DNA from 2 places in the Variovorax sp. 350MFTsu5.1 genome. Region 1 is predicted to be linked to the other one. Evidence: predicted binding sites of a transcription regulator. Region 1 holds the regulator's gene; the other holds the start of a gene.
The links. Region 1 encodes NrdR, which represses ribonucleotide reductase genes. Its sites were predicted from a motif close to CACNANATNTNGTG; they were not measured.
Positions count from the first base shown of each region.

Region 2: a site for NrdR is predicted at 3,019-3,032, ahead of ABL843_RS05120 (ribonucleoside-diphosphate reductase subunit alpha). Genes of this name have one in related genera too.

Region 1 covers NZ_CP157620.1:3,908,499-3,914,996, reverse strand. Annotated here, with positions in the region: gene ABL843_RS17795 (PilC/PilY family type IV pilus protein) at 1-647, shown strand, start outside; partial or broken gene ABL843_RS17790 (type IV pilin protein) at 658-1,101, shown strand; gene nrdR (transcriptional regulator NrdR) at 1,149-1,592, opposite strand; gene glyA (serine hydroxymethyltransferase) at 1,635-2,879, opposite strand; ZMP/ZTP riboswitch at 2,921-3,044, opposite strand; gene ABL843_RS17775 (lytic transglycosylase domain-containing protein) at 3,086-3,922, opposite strand; gene ABL843_RS17770 (DUF748 domain-containing protein) at 4,593-6,498, shown strand, end outside.
Region 2 covers NZ_CP157620.1:1,179,727-1,186,224, forward strand. Annotated here, with positions in the region: gene ABL843_RS05120 (ribonucleoside-diphosphate reductase subunit alpha) at 12-2,936, opposite strand; gene ampD (1,6-anhydro-N-acetylmuramyl-L-alanine amidase AmpD) at 3,286-3,897, opposite strand; gene ABL843_RS05130 (sigma-54-dependent transcriptional regulator) at 3,884-5,458, opposite strand; gene ABL843_RS05135 (two-component system sensor histidine kinase NtrB) at 5,464-6,498, opposite strand, start outside.

The DNA of each region.
Region 1 (6,498 bases):
TGGTCGGGCATCCTCGAGGAGGCTACATGGTGGTGTTCGGCACCGGACGGCTGTTCGCCTCGGGCGACGAAAGCTCCACTGCGGACCAATACCTTTACGGCATCCGTGACCCGGCCAACGGGAGCTCCGGCACCGCGGCCTCCACCGACCTGGTGGCGCAGACCATCGGGGATACCCCCGTCCACGAAGGCGATACCGAATTGCGCACCGTCTCCCGCAACGGCGTGAGCTTCGGCGGTTCGCAGGCCCGGCGCGGCTGGTATCTGAAGCTGCCGACGGCGGGCGAGCGCGTCGTCTATCCCGGCCAAGCATTGGGCAGCGGCATCGGCCTGTTCTCGACAACCATCCCCGGATCGAGCAGCAACTCTGTCGACTGCACGGCGGGAACGGGCGACGACGGGTGGTCGCTGCTGATCGACTTCTTCAGCGGCTCCGCGCCGGCGGGCATTTCGTACACCACGGCCGGCGCGGTGGGCGCCTACGCGGGGTTCCGAAACCGCTCCGGCCGAAGCGACCTCGTCCTGCAGCCGCAGAACCGGCAGAAGGGCACGGAGGTGATCTGCAATGCCGCGGGCGACTGCAAGTCAGTCACCCGGCCGGACAACGTGCGCCGCTTCGGCTGGCGCAGCCTGATCTCGAGCAACTGAAACGAAAGCCATGGACAACCATCCCGGAGCACAAGCCAGCCGGCAAACTCGTTCGCGCGGCTTCACGCTGATCGAACTCATGATCGTGACGGCGGTGATCGGTATCCTCGCCGCCATCGCATATCCCAGCTATACGCGTTATGTGCTGCGGGCCAAGCGTGCCGATGCGAAGCAGCAACTGCTGCAGGCGGCGCAATGGAACGAGCGCTACCTGACGGCCAACGGCAGATATCCGCCCACCAGCGTTGCGTTGCCGGCCGGGCTGAAGCAGTCGCCGTCGTCCGGCTCGGCCAGCTACGACATCGGCTATGTCGACAGGAGCGAGAGCAGCTACACCCTGAAGGCCGTACCTCAGGGCGCTTCAGCCGCAGACGAGTGCGGCACGCTCACGGTGAACCATCAAGGAGTCAAGCTTGCCGGAGGACGCACGAGCGTCGCGGATTCGCTGGTTCAGCTCTTTGGACCCGCTGAGGGCCGGCCGGGCAAGGGCGGCAGCGTCGATCAGATGTCGCGCAGCAGCTGCCGGAACTCGTCCACGTCCTCGAAGCTGCGGTACACCGAGGCGAAGCGAACGTAGGCGACCTTGTCGAGCTTCTTGAGTTCGCGCATGACGAGCTCGCCGACCTTGGTCGAGTCGATCTCTCGCAGGCCGCTGGCCAGCAGCTTCTGCTCGATGCGCAGCAGCGCGTTGTCGATCTGCTCGATGCTCACGGGGCGCTTGCGCAGCGCCAGCATCATGGAGGCGCGCACCTTGGTCGAGTCGAAGTCGGCGCGACTGCCGTCCTTCTTCACGACCACGGGAAAGTTGACGTCGGGCCGCTCGTAGGTGGTGAAGCGCTTGTCGCAGGCGCTGCACTGGCGGCGCCTGCGGACGAAGTCGGCGTCTTCCGAAACGCGGGTCTCGACGACCTGCGTTTCAAGATGGCCGCAAAACGGGCATTTCATGCGGCCAGGACTTCTTTCTTCTTTCTACGGGCCGACAACAGGTCAGCGGTAGACCGGGAACCGGCTGGTCAGGGCGTGAACCTTGGCGCGCACGGCTTCGATGTTCGCCGCGTCGCGCGGGTTCTCGAGCACGTCGGCAACCAGGTTGGCGGTGATGCGGGCCTCTTCGTCCTTGAAGCCGCGGGTGGTCATGGCGGGGGTGCCGATGCGCACGCCGCTGGTGACCATCGGCTTTTCCGGGTCGTTGGGGATCGCGTTCTTGTTGATCGTCATGTGGGCGCTGCCCAGCACGGCTTCGGCTTCCTTGCCGGTGATGCCCTTGGCGCGCAGGTCGACCAGCATCACGTGGCTTTCGGTGCGTCCGCTCACGATGCGCAGGCCGCGCTGGGTAAGCGTCTCGGCCACGATCTGGGCGTTCTTGACCACCTGCTGCTGGTAGGCCTTGAACTCGGGCGACATGGCTTCCTTGAACGCGACGGCCTTGGCGGCGATCACGTGCATCAGCGGGCCGCCTTGGAGGCCCGGGAAGATCGCGCTGTTGATGGCCTTCTCGTGCTGCGACTTCATCAGGATGATGCCGCCGCGCGGGCCGCGCAGGCTCTTGTGGGTGGTGGAGGTGACGATGTCGGCGTGCGGCACCGGGTTGGGGTACACGCCCGCGGCCACGAGGCCGGCGTAGTGGGCGATGTCGACCATGAAGATCGCGCCGACGTCCTTGGCCACCTTGGCGAAGCGCTCGAAATCGATGCGCAGCGAGTAGGCTGAGGCGCCCGCGATGATCAGCTTGGGCATGTGCTCATGCGCCTTGCGCTCCATCGCGTCGTAGTCGATCTCTTCCTTGTCGTTCAGGCCGTAGCTCACGACGTTGAACCACTTGCCGCTCATGTTCAGCGGCATGCCGTGGGTCAGGTGGCCGCCTTCGGCCAGGCTCATGCCCATGATGGTGTCGCCGGGCTTCAGGAAGGCCAGCATCACGGCTTCGTTGGCCGAGGCGCCGCAGTGCGGCTGCACATTGGCGGCGTCGGCGCCGAAGATCTGCTTGACGCGGTCGATGGCCAGCTGCTCTGCCACATCGACGTGCTCGCAGCCGCCGTAGTAGCGCTTGCCCGGGTAGCCTTCGGCGTATTTATTGGTGAGCTGCGAGCCTTGTGCGGCCATGACGGCCGGGGAGGCGTAGTTCTCGCTGGCGATCAGCTCGATGTGGTGTTCCTGGCGTGCGTTCTCGGCTTGAATCGCGGCCCAGATTTCGGGGTCGGTCTGTTCGACCAGGATATTGCGTTGGTACATGGCAGTCCTTTGAAGACGAGGTCCTTGTTCTTCAACCAAACAAGGGCTGCCCAGGCGAACGGCTGAACGCCTGTGTGACCAGGCGGTACGCTTCCCAGTGGTATTCCACGTCAGCGCGGGGCACCTTGCAGAGTGCTGCGCCTATCGCCAGTCGCGTACCGGGCGAGTGTAGCTCAGGAGGCTGTACCCGCGTGGCGAAAACTCCTTCAGGAAACGGAGGAGAGCAGGGCCACCTTCGCCGGCTCGCTGCCTTCCTCGCGCTTGGCGGGAGGCGCCGCCACCGGGATCGGCTGCGGACGCACCGTCGGCGTGATCGTCGACGGCGCGCGGCCGTTGGCGACCTGCAGCAGGCGCTCGTGCTCGGCCATCACCTTGGCGGCGTAGCCGCCGTCGTCCTCGAGGTTGGCCGCGCCCACGTAGTAGCGCAGGCCGCCTTCGAGGGAGCCGGCGCGGGCGATGCATTCCTGCAGCACCTTCACGCCGACGCGCATGTTGGTGACTGGGTCGAACGCGGTGAGCGTGCCGCCCGCGCTTTCATACTTGTCGCCGTGCACGCGGGTCATGACCTGCATCAGGCCCTGGGCACCGACCTGGCTTTGGGCGAAGGGATTGAAGCTGGATTCGACGGCCATGATCGCGAGGATCAGGGTCGGGTCGATCTTCGTGCGCTTGCCGATGCCGTAGGCCTCGGCCACCAGCACGCTCAGCGGCTCGGCGGCCACGCGGTACTTCTTGCTCAGCCAGTAGGCCACGGCCGCCTGCTGCTTGGGCAGGTCGGCGGGGCTCGCGGCCGTGGTGCGCTCGATGGCGGTCGGCTCGAGGTCGGTGGCTTCGGGCGCGGGCTTGCGCGACTGCAGCCAGCCCATCAGTTCCTCTTCGCCGGTCTTGCGCAGGTCGGGCCGTGCCACCAGGGCGAGGGCCGCGAACACGATGGCCAGACCGACCAGTGCAAACCCGTTGTGGGTGATTTCAAAAAAGCCGTCTGCCACATCGGACAGGAAAGTCCGTAGCCCGCGGGCCGTGACATCAAACGCCTTGTTCATCGCTCTTCCTTTCTGTGCGGCACCCGATTCGCAACGCCATCGAAGGCGAGGGATGAAGGCAGCGGCGCTTGGATTGGTACGAATCAGGCTCCGCGCAAGGAGTGTGGGGTTGGTTGGGAGCGCGGCGGCCTGATCAAGCCGGGGGAATTCGGCAGCGGATTCAGGTGGCCCCTCTGCGTCGGGCAGTCAGGGCAGCGCGGATTCTAGCGTGGCTAAATACCCGGTCAAGTATAAGTATTTGTTTTCTTATGCTAATAGTTGTTTAAAAAATGGCTCTCACCGAGGCGTTTCGGCTTAGGGGAAATCCCTTTGTAAAACACGTTTGCAATCGGAGGGAGCGACGCCTAATCTGGACGGGCCTGGCTTTTCAGGCGTTCTTCCGAGGCCCGGGAAACCCGAGGTGCAAGTCCGAGGGTTCGGCGGTCGAGGAGCCACGGTGGCAATCTCTTGCTGCCAGCACGGCGGGAACCATTGACTTCCCGTCGCGCGAATCGATGGCATGGGTTTTGGGCCCGCCATCAAGCCCGGTGACTAGACATTCCGTCGACTCACCGGGCTTTCTTCATCTGGGAGAGCCGATGAAGACCTTTCTTCGGTAATTCTTCCGGGACGAGGCCTGCGTCCTTTCTGCGTACCTAGCGTCGGCGCATGTTTGCGGCACACTCCAGCGATGGACGTAGCTTCGATCAAACAGAACAAATGGGTGCGGCGTGGGATCGTCGCGTTGCTTTCGTTGCTGGCCATCTGGGTCATCGCCTGGCTGGCAGTGCCGCCGATCGCGAAGAGCCAGCTCCAGAAGATCGCGAGCGAGAAGCTCGGCCGCCAGGTCACCGTCGGCAAGATCGACTTCAAGCCCTGGACCCTCGAACTCACCCTGGACGACCTGCGCATTGCCACCGCCGATGGCAGCAAGCCGCAGGTGGCGGTCAACCGCATCTATGCCGACGCCGAGCTGCAGTCGATCTTCCGCCTCGCGCCGGTGATCGACGCCGTCACCATCGACGGCCCGGCCATCCTGCTCACCCACCTGGCCGACGGCAAGTACGACATCGACGACATCCTGGCCAGGCTCGCGGCCGGCCCGCCGCCCGACCCGAACGCCAAGCCCGCGCGCTTCGCCATCTACAACATCGCGATCAATGGCGGCTCGGTCGACTTCGACGACCAGACCGTCAAGCGCAAGCACGAGCTGCGCGACTTCGTGCTCAAGGTGCCTTTCCTGAGCAACCTCGACTCCAAGCGCGACATCAACACCGAGCCCAAGCTCGCCTTCGCGCTCAACGGCAGCAAGTTCGACTCGGCCGCCTTCACCACGCCCTTCGCCGACAGCCGCAAGACCGACGCCCACGTGCAGTTCAAGGGGCTCGACCTGGTGCCGTACCTCGGCTACATCCCGGGCGGCCTGCCGGTGAAGCTGCAGGCGGGCAGCCTGGACGCCGACCTGAAGATCGGCTTCGAGCAGGCCGCCACTACCGGGCTGAAGATCACCGGCACGGTCGAGGCCCACACCACCAAGGTCGCCGACGCGCGCGGGCGCGACCTGCTGGCCTTCGAGTCGCTCAAGCTGGGGCTGGCCGACGTGCGTCCGCTGGAGTCGGTGTTCCATCTGAGCGAGTTGGCCCTGGCCAACCCTCAGCTCGCCGTGGCCCGCGACGCGGCCGGCAGGCTCAACCTGCTCGCGACCGACCCGGCGACCGGTGCGGCGGAGAAGGCCGCCCCGCCGCCCGCCGCGGCGGCTAGCGCGCCGGCGGCAGGCAAGCCCGCGCCGAAGCCGGCGCTGAAGGTGCAGGTGGACAAGGTGGCCCTGAACGGCGGCCGCATCGGCTGGCGCGACGAAACCGTCAACCCCGCCGCAGCCGTCGACCTGACCGACCTCGGCATCGACGTCGCAGGCGTCACCTGGCCGATGGAGAAGCCGGCCGAGTTCAGCGGCAGCACTGCCGTCGCCGGCGCCTCGCTCAAGTTCAAGGGCAGCGCCACCGACAAGGTGGCCGACGTGCAGACCGAGGTCGACGCGCTGCCGCTGTCGCTGGCCGCCCCCTATCTGGCACAGAGCCTCGAGCCCACGCTCGACGGCAAGCTCAGCGGCCAGATCGACATCGCCTGGGCCCAGCCCGACCTGAAGTTCAAGGCGCGCCGCGTTGCTGCCGACGGCCTGGCGCTGACCCAGGGCAAGACCGCGCTGGCCAGCGTCGGGCGCTTCGAGCTGGTCGACGCCGAGGCCGACATGACAAAGCACACGCTGAACGTGGCTTCGTTCACCGCCACCAACCCCAAGATCCGCGTGGAGCGCGACAGCGAGAAGCGCTGGATGTTCGAGCGCTGGCTCAAGACGCCCGCCGGCGGCAGCACGAAGGAGGCCGAAGCCAAGGTCGCCGCACCCAAGCCCGCGACCGCCGAAACGCCGCAGCCCGGTGCCAACACCAAGCCCTGGGCGCTGACCGTCGGCACGCTGGCGGTCGACAACGGCGCGCTCTCTTATTCAGACAAGGCAGGCGCAACGCCGGTGACGGTCGAGGTCACGGCCTTCAAGCTGCACGCCCAGAAGCTCGCGCCCGAAACCAATACGACTTCGC
Region 2 (6,498 bases), 2.7 Mb from region 1:
CACCGAAGCGTTTACTGGCACGCTTCGCAGGTCGGATCGTCCACGCCGCAGAACGCGATGTCGGTGGCGGGAATCGCGCTCATCTGCGCCTTTGCCGCAGCAGCAGCGGCTTCGAGCGCGCTCATGCCGGAGGAAGAAGTCGCTTCGCCGTTGCCCGACGACACCGCGTTGAGGCGGCCCGACTGCACCGTCGACTTCTCTGCGTGCGTCGCGCTCTGCGTGCGCAGGTAGTACGTGGTCTTCAGGCCGCGCAGCCATGCGAGCTTGTAGGTGTCGTCGAGCTTCTTGCCCGACGCGCCGGCCATGTAGATGTTCAGCGACTGCGCCTGGTCGATCCACTTCTGGCGACGCGCGGCGGCTTCCACCAGCCACGTGGTCTCGATCTCGAACGCGGTGGCGTAGAGCGCCTTCACGTCCTGCGGCACGCGGTCGATGGGGCGCAGCGAACCGTCGAAGTGCTTCAGGTCCATCACCATCACGTCGTCCCACAGGCCCAGGCGCTTGAGGTCGCGCACCAGGTAGTGGTTGATCACGGTGAATTCGCCCGACAGGTTCGACTTGACCGAGAGGTTGCCGAAGCAGGGCTCGATCGAGGCGTCCACGCCGATGATGTTCGAGATGGTCGCGGTCGGAGCAATCGCCACGCAGTTCGAGTTGCGCATGCCGTCGGCCTTGATCTTCGAGCGCAGCGCGTCCCAGTCGAGGGTGGCCGAGCGGTCGACCTCGACGTAGCCGCCGCGAGCCTTCTCGAGCAGGTCGAGCGAGTCGATCGGCAGCACGCCCTTGTCCCACAGCGAACCCTTGTAGCTCGAGTACTTGCCGCGTTCCTTGGCCAGCTCGGTCGAGGCCCAGTAGGCGTGGTAGCAGATGGCTTCCATCGACTCGTCGGCGAACTGCACGGCTTCCTGCGAGGCGTAGGGAATGCGCAGTTCGTACAGCGCGTCCTGGAAGCCCATCAGGCCCAGGCCGACCGGACGGTGGCGCAGGTTCGAGTCGCGCGCCTTCTTCACGGCGTAGTAGTTGATGTCGATCACGTTGTCGAGCATGCGCATCGCGGTCGACACGGTCTTCTTCAGCTTCTCCTGGTCGACCTTGCCGTCCTTCAGGTGCTGCAGCAGGTTCACGGAACCCAGGTTGCACACGGCGGTTTCGGTGTCGCTGGTGTTCAGCGTGATCTCGGTGCACAGGTTCGACGAGTGCACGACGCCAGCGTGCTGCTGCGGCGAGCGCACGTTGCAGGCGTCCTTGAACGTGATCCAGGGGTGGCCGGTCTCGAACAGCATCGTGAGCATCTTGCGCCACAGGTCGGTCGCCTGGACGGTGCGGCTCGGCTTGATCTCGCCGCGGGCAGCCTTCTCTTCGTAGGCGACGTAGGCCTTCTCGAAGTCGGCGCCGAACAGGTCGTGCAGGTCGGGCACGTTGGAGGGCGAGAACAGCGTCCAGGTGCCCTTTTCCATCACGCGGCGCATGAACAGGTCGGGGATCCAGTTGGCCGTGTTCATGTCGTGCGTGCGGCGGCGGTCGTCGCCGGTGTTCTTGCGCAGTTCCAGGAACTCCTCGATGTCGAGGTGCCAGGTTTCGAGGTACGTGCAGACGGCGCCCTTGCGCTTGCCGCCCTGGTTCACGGCCACGGCCGTGTCGTTCACCACCTTCAGGAAGGGCACCACGCCCTGCGATTCGCCGTTCGTGCCCTTGATGTGGCTGCCGAGTGCGCGAACGCGGGTCCAGTCGTTGCCCAGGCCGCCGGCGAACTTCGACAGCAGCGCGTTTTCCTTGATCGACTCGTAGATGCCGTCCAGGTCGTCGGGCACGGTGGTCAGATAGCAGCTCGACAGCTGCGAGCGCAGGGTGCCGGCGTTGAACAGCGTGGGCGTGCTCGACATGAAGTCGAACGACGACAGCACCTCGTAGAACTCGATGGCGCGCGCTTCGCGGTCGATCTCGTTGAGCGACAGGCCCATGGCCACGCGCATGAAGAAAGCCTGCGGCAGCTCGATGCGGGTCTTGCGCACGTGCAGGAAGTAGCGGTCGTACAGGGTCTGCAGGCCGAGGTAGTCGAACTGGTTGTCGCGCTCGGGCTTCAGGGCCGCGCCCAGGCGGGGCAGGTCGTACTGCAGCAGCTTCTCGTCGAGCAGGTCGTTGTCCACGCCCTTCTTGATGAACTGCGGGAAGTAGTCGGCGTAGGCGGATGCGCGTTCGGCGGGCAGCACTTCGCGGCCGATGATCTCCTTGAAGATCGTGTGCAGCAGCAGGCGTGCGGTGGCGAAGGTGTAGTCGGGATCTTTTTCGATCAGCGTACGGGCCGCCAGGATTGAGGCCTTGTAGACCTCGTCGAGCGGCACGCCGTCGTACAGGTTGCGCATCGTCTCGGCGACGATGGGAGCGGCCGTGATGCTGTCGCCCAGGCCTTCGCAGGCCGACTCGATCAGGCTCTTGAGTTCGTTCAGGTCGAGCGCTACCAGCTCGCCCTTGTCCAGCACGTGCAGCGCGGGAGCGGCCGGCACTTCCTGCTCGCCCTGCTTCGAGCGCTCCTGCGTGCGGCGCTCGCGGTACAGCACGTAGGCGCGGGCGATCTCATGGTGGCCGCCGCGCATCAGGCCGAGCTCGACCTGGTCCTGCACGTCCTCGATGTGGAAGGTGCCGCCGCCCGGACGGGAACGCACCAGCGCGCGGATCACGCCCTGCGTGAGCGTGTCGACCGTCTCGCGCACGCTGGCCGATGCCGCGCCCTGCGTGCCGTGCACGGCCAGGAAGGCCTTCATCATCGCGATGGCGATCTTGTTCGGCTCGAAGGGAACGACGGCGCCGTTGCGGCGGATGATCTGGTAGTGGGCCAGGTTCTGGCCGGCGGGGGAGCCAGCAGTGTCTCGCTGCTGCTGCGACGGCGTGGAGGGGATGGCACGCGGGGTCGATTGGGGGTTCAGGGCTGTTTGCATTCGCTTCCTCTCAGTTGGCAATTCTTGTTGGATGGCGGCACCTGGCCCGGCGCCGCACCGGTGTACGGTACCGGACGGGGGACACTATATCTAGGGTGCACGGGGCGTACAACCCACTAGATGTAGCGTTTTCCAATGGATACAAGGATTGCCGGTATTACTTCCGCAATAGAACACCTGCAAAGATGCCCCATGAATACTGGCCTATGGTCCTGCAACCCGCATGGGTCGTGGCTTGCAGGCCGATTTGGGCCTGCAGGGCGCATGGTTGCTGCATCGCGCGTTTGAAAGACTCTATTTGCTGCGGCGCATGAGCGTCGCATCGCAAGCCGCCGCGCGATTGAAAAAATTAGCGCCGGATCACCTGCTCGGGAAACATCTGTGGATTCCAGCCGAGCTGTTCGCGCAGCAGGCGCCAGTCGAAGCCGGCGCCCGGGTCCTGCTTGCGCCCCGGCGCGACGTGCTCGTGGCCGGCGATGTGCCCGACCGGAAAATGCTGCGCGATGGCGACGCACAGGCTCGCGAGCGTCTCGTATTGAGGCTCCTCGAAGGGCTGCCCTTCCAGGCCCTCCAGCTCGATGCCGATGGAGTAGTCGTTGCAGTTTTCGCGGCCGCGCCAGGACGACACGCCCGCATGCCAGGCGCGGTCGTCGCAGCTCACGAACTGCCAGAGTTCGCCGTTGCGCCGCACGTAGAAATGCGACGAAACCTCCAGCCCGCGTATGGCCTGGAAGTAGGGGTGCGCATCCCAGTCGAGCCGGTTGGTGAAAAGCCGCTGCACCTCGTCGCCGCCGTACTCGCCGGGCGGCAGGCTGATCGAGTGCAGCACGATGAGGTCGATCTGCGCGCCCTGCGGCCGGGGCCCGAAGTTGGGAGAGGGCAGGGCTTTCGCGAAGCGGTACCAGCCGGCCCGCCAGAGTGCGTCGCCGGACGCCGGGGGGGCTTCTTCAGTCGTCGGCATGGCTGCTGTTCGCACCATCGTCGCCGTTGGGCGTGGTGATGCCCAGCCGCGCGATGCGGTAGCGGATCTGGCGCAGGCTCATGCCCAGCCGGGCGGCGGCGGCAGTGCGGTTGAAGCCGCTCTCGTGCAGCGCGCGCACGAGAATCTCGCGCTCCTGCTGGTCGAGGTAGGCCTGCAGGTCGGAGGGCAGCGGCGGCGGCGCGGCCCTGGGCGGTGCCACCACGGGCGCACTCGGCGCCGGTGCCGGCACGGCAAGCGCATCGGCACCGACGGGCGACAGCGGGGCTGGCGCGGAGGACGCGGCAGCTTCGGCAGCGGCCGTGAAGCCGCCCATCAGATCCAGATGCAGCTCGTCGCCGTCGTTCAGCGCCACCGCGCGGTGCAGCAGGTTCTCGAGCTCGCGCACGTTGCCGTTCAGCGGATGCTGCGCGAGGCGGCGCAGCAGTTCGTCAGACAGGTGCGGCACCGGCAGCCCGCCGTCTTGTGCGATGCGCGAAAGCAGCGCGTTGCACAGCGCGGGCAGGTCCTCGCGGCGGTCGCGCAATGCGGGCACCGCGATCTCGATCACGTTGAGGCGGTAGAAGAGGTCTTGCCGGAAGCGGCCTGCCTGCACCTCGGAGTGCAGGTCCTTGTGGGTGGCGCTGACGATGCGCACGTCGACGGCTTCTTCCTGCGTCGAGCCGATCGAGCGCACGCTGCGCTCCTGGATCGCGCGCAACAGCTTCGACTGCATCGCCAGCGGCAGGTCGCCGATTTCGTCGAGGAACAGCGTGCCGCCGCGCGCGGCCTGGAAGTAGCCGTCGCGATCCTGCGAGGATCCGGTGTACGAGCCCTTCTTCGCCCCGAAGAACTCGGCCTCGAGCAGGTTCTCGGGAATCGCGCCGCAGTTCACCGCGACGAAGGGGCCTTCGCTGCGCTGGCTGCAGGCATGCACCGCGCGCGCGACCAGTTCCTTGCCGGTACCCGATTCGCCGCGCACCAGCACCGGCGCCATGCCCCGCGCCACCTTGGCGATGCGTGACTTGACCAGCCGCATCGGCTCCGATTCGCCCACCAGCCGGTCGAGCGCGGCGATGCCGGTGCCGGACGTAGGCGCCGCCTCTGCTTCGGCCCTGTTGCTTCCAGCGGGCGTCGCCTGCACAGGCTTGGCCAGCGGCTGCGGCGTCGTCCGCGCCTGCACGGCGGAAGCCACCACCGCGCGGAACTGCTTGAGGTCGACCGGCTTCGTGAGGTAGTCGAAGGCGCCGGCCTTCAGCGCCTCCACCGCGTTCTCGGCGGAGCCGTAGGCGGTCATCACCACGCAGCGCTCGCTGCGCTGATTCTTCTGGATGCGGTGGATGATCTCCATGCCCTGCCCGTCGGGCAGCCGCATGTCGGTGATCACCGCGTCGAAGCGCGCGGCCTCCAGGTGCTGCCAGGCTTCCGACACGCTGCCCGCCGCCTCGACGCGATAGCCCTCGCGCAGCAGCGTCAGCTCGTACAGCGTGCGCAGATCGGGCTCGTCGTCGATGACCAGGATCTGCGCCGGCCGCTGGGTGGAAGAAGAGGGGGAGTTGCTCACGGGCGCTATTGTGTCAGCCGGTTTTCGCTGGGGGCGAAGCTGACGAAGAATTCGTTGCCCTCGGGCCCGCCCGGCACCAGCGCGCGGCGCTCGTAGCCGATGGTGGCGCCGTGCCGCCGGCACAGCTCGCGGCACAGGAAAAGGCCCAGGCCGCTGGAGCGGCTCTCCGAGGAGAAGAACGGCTCGAACAGGTGCCGCTGCACCGCCGGTTCGAGCGGTGCGCCGTCGCTCCACACCATCAGGCTCGGGCGGCTGGTGCCGCTGCGCTGCAGCGCGGTCAGCACCTGGATCGAGCCCTCGCGCGTGCCGGCGTAGCGCGAGGCGTTGTCCAGCAGGTTCACGATCAGCCGGCGCAGGTGCTCGGCGTCGAAGCGCACCTCGCTGGCGGGCGCATCGAGCGACACCAGCACGCCCTTGCGCTGCGTCTGGCGCACCCATTCCTCGGCCAGCACCTGCACCGCGGGGTCGAGCACCAGCTGCTCGCCCAGCGAGAGCACGCGCTGCTGGCGCGCGCGGGAAACGTCGAGCACGTCGTCCACGATGCGCGCCAGGCGCTGCGCGTTGTGCTGCACCATGCTCGTCAGCTTGCGGTGCGCCGGGTCGGTCAGGTCTTCGTTGAGCAGCGCGCTGGCCTGCGTGATGGCGGCCAGCGGGTTGCGGATCTCGTGCGCCACGGCGGCCGACATGCGGCCCATGGCCGCCAGCTTCTCGGTGCGGATGCGGGCCTCGAGCTCGCGCAGGTCCTGCAGGAACATCACGCACAGGCTGTCCGCGCGCTTCTCGCTGGCGGGCGTGAGGCGAGTGCGCACGCGCACCTCGCGCGCCGCGCCGCGCGCCTGCGCCACCGGAATTTCCTCCGTCTGCGGCGCCCGCCGCGCGAAGGTCTGGCGGGCCAGCGCGGCGAGTGCGTGCCAGGCCGGCTGCGCATGCAGCGGGAAGGGCAGCGTCAGCCTGGCCAGGCCCTGGCCGAGGATGGCGTCGGCCGCTGGGTTGGCCGCATGCACCAGGCCCTCGGCGTCGATCACCAGCACGCCTTCGCT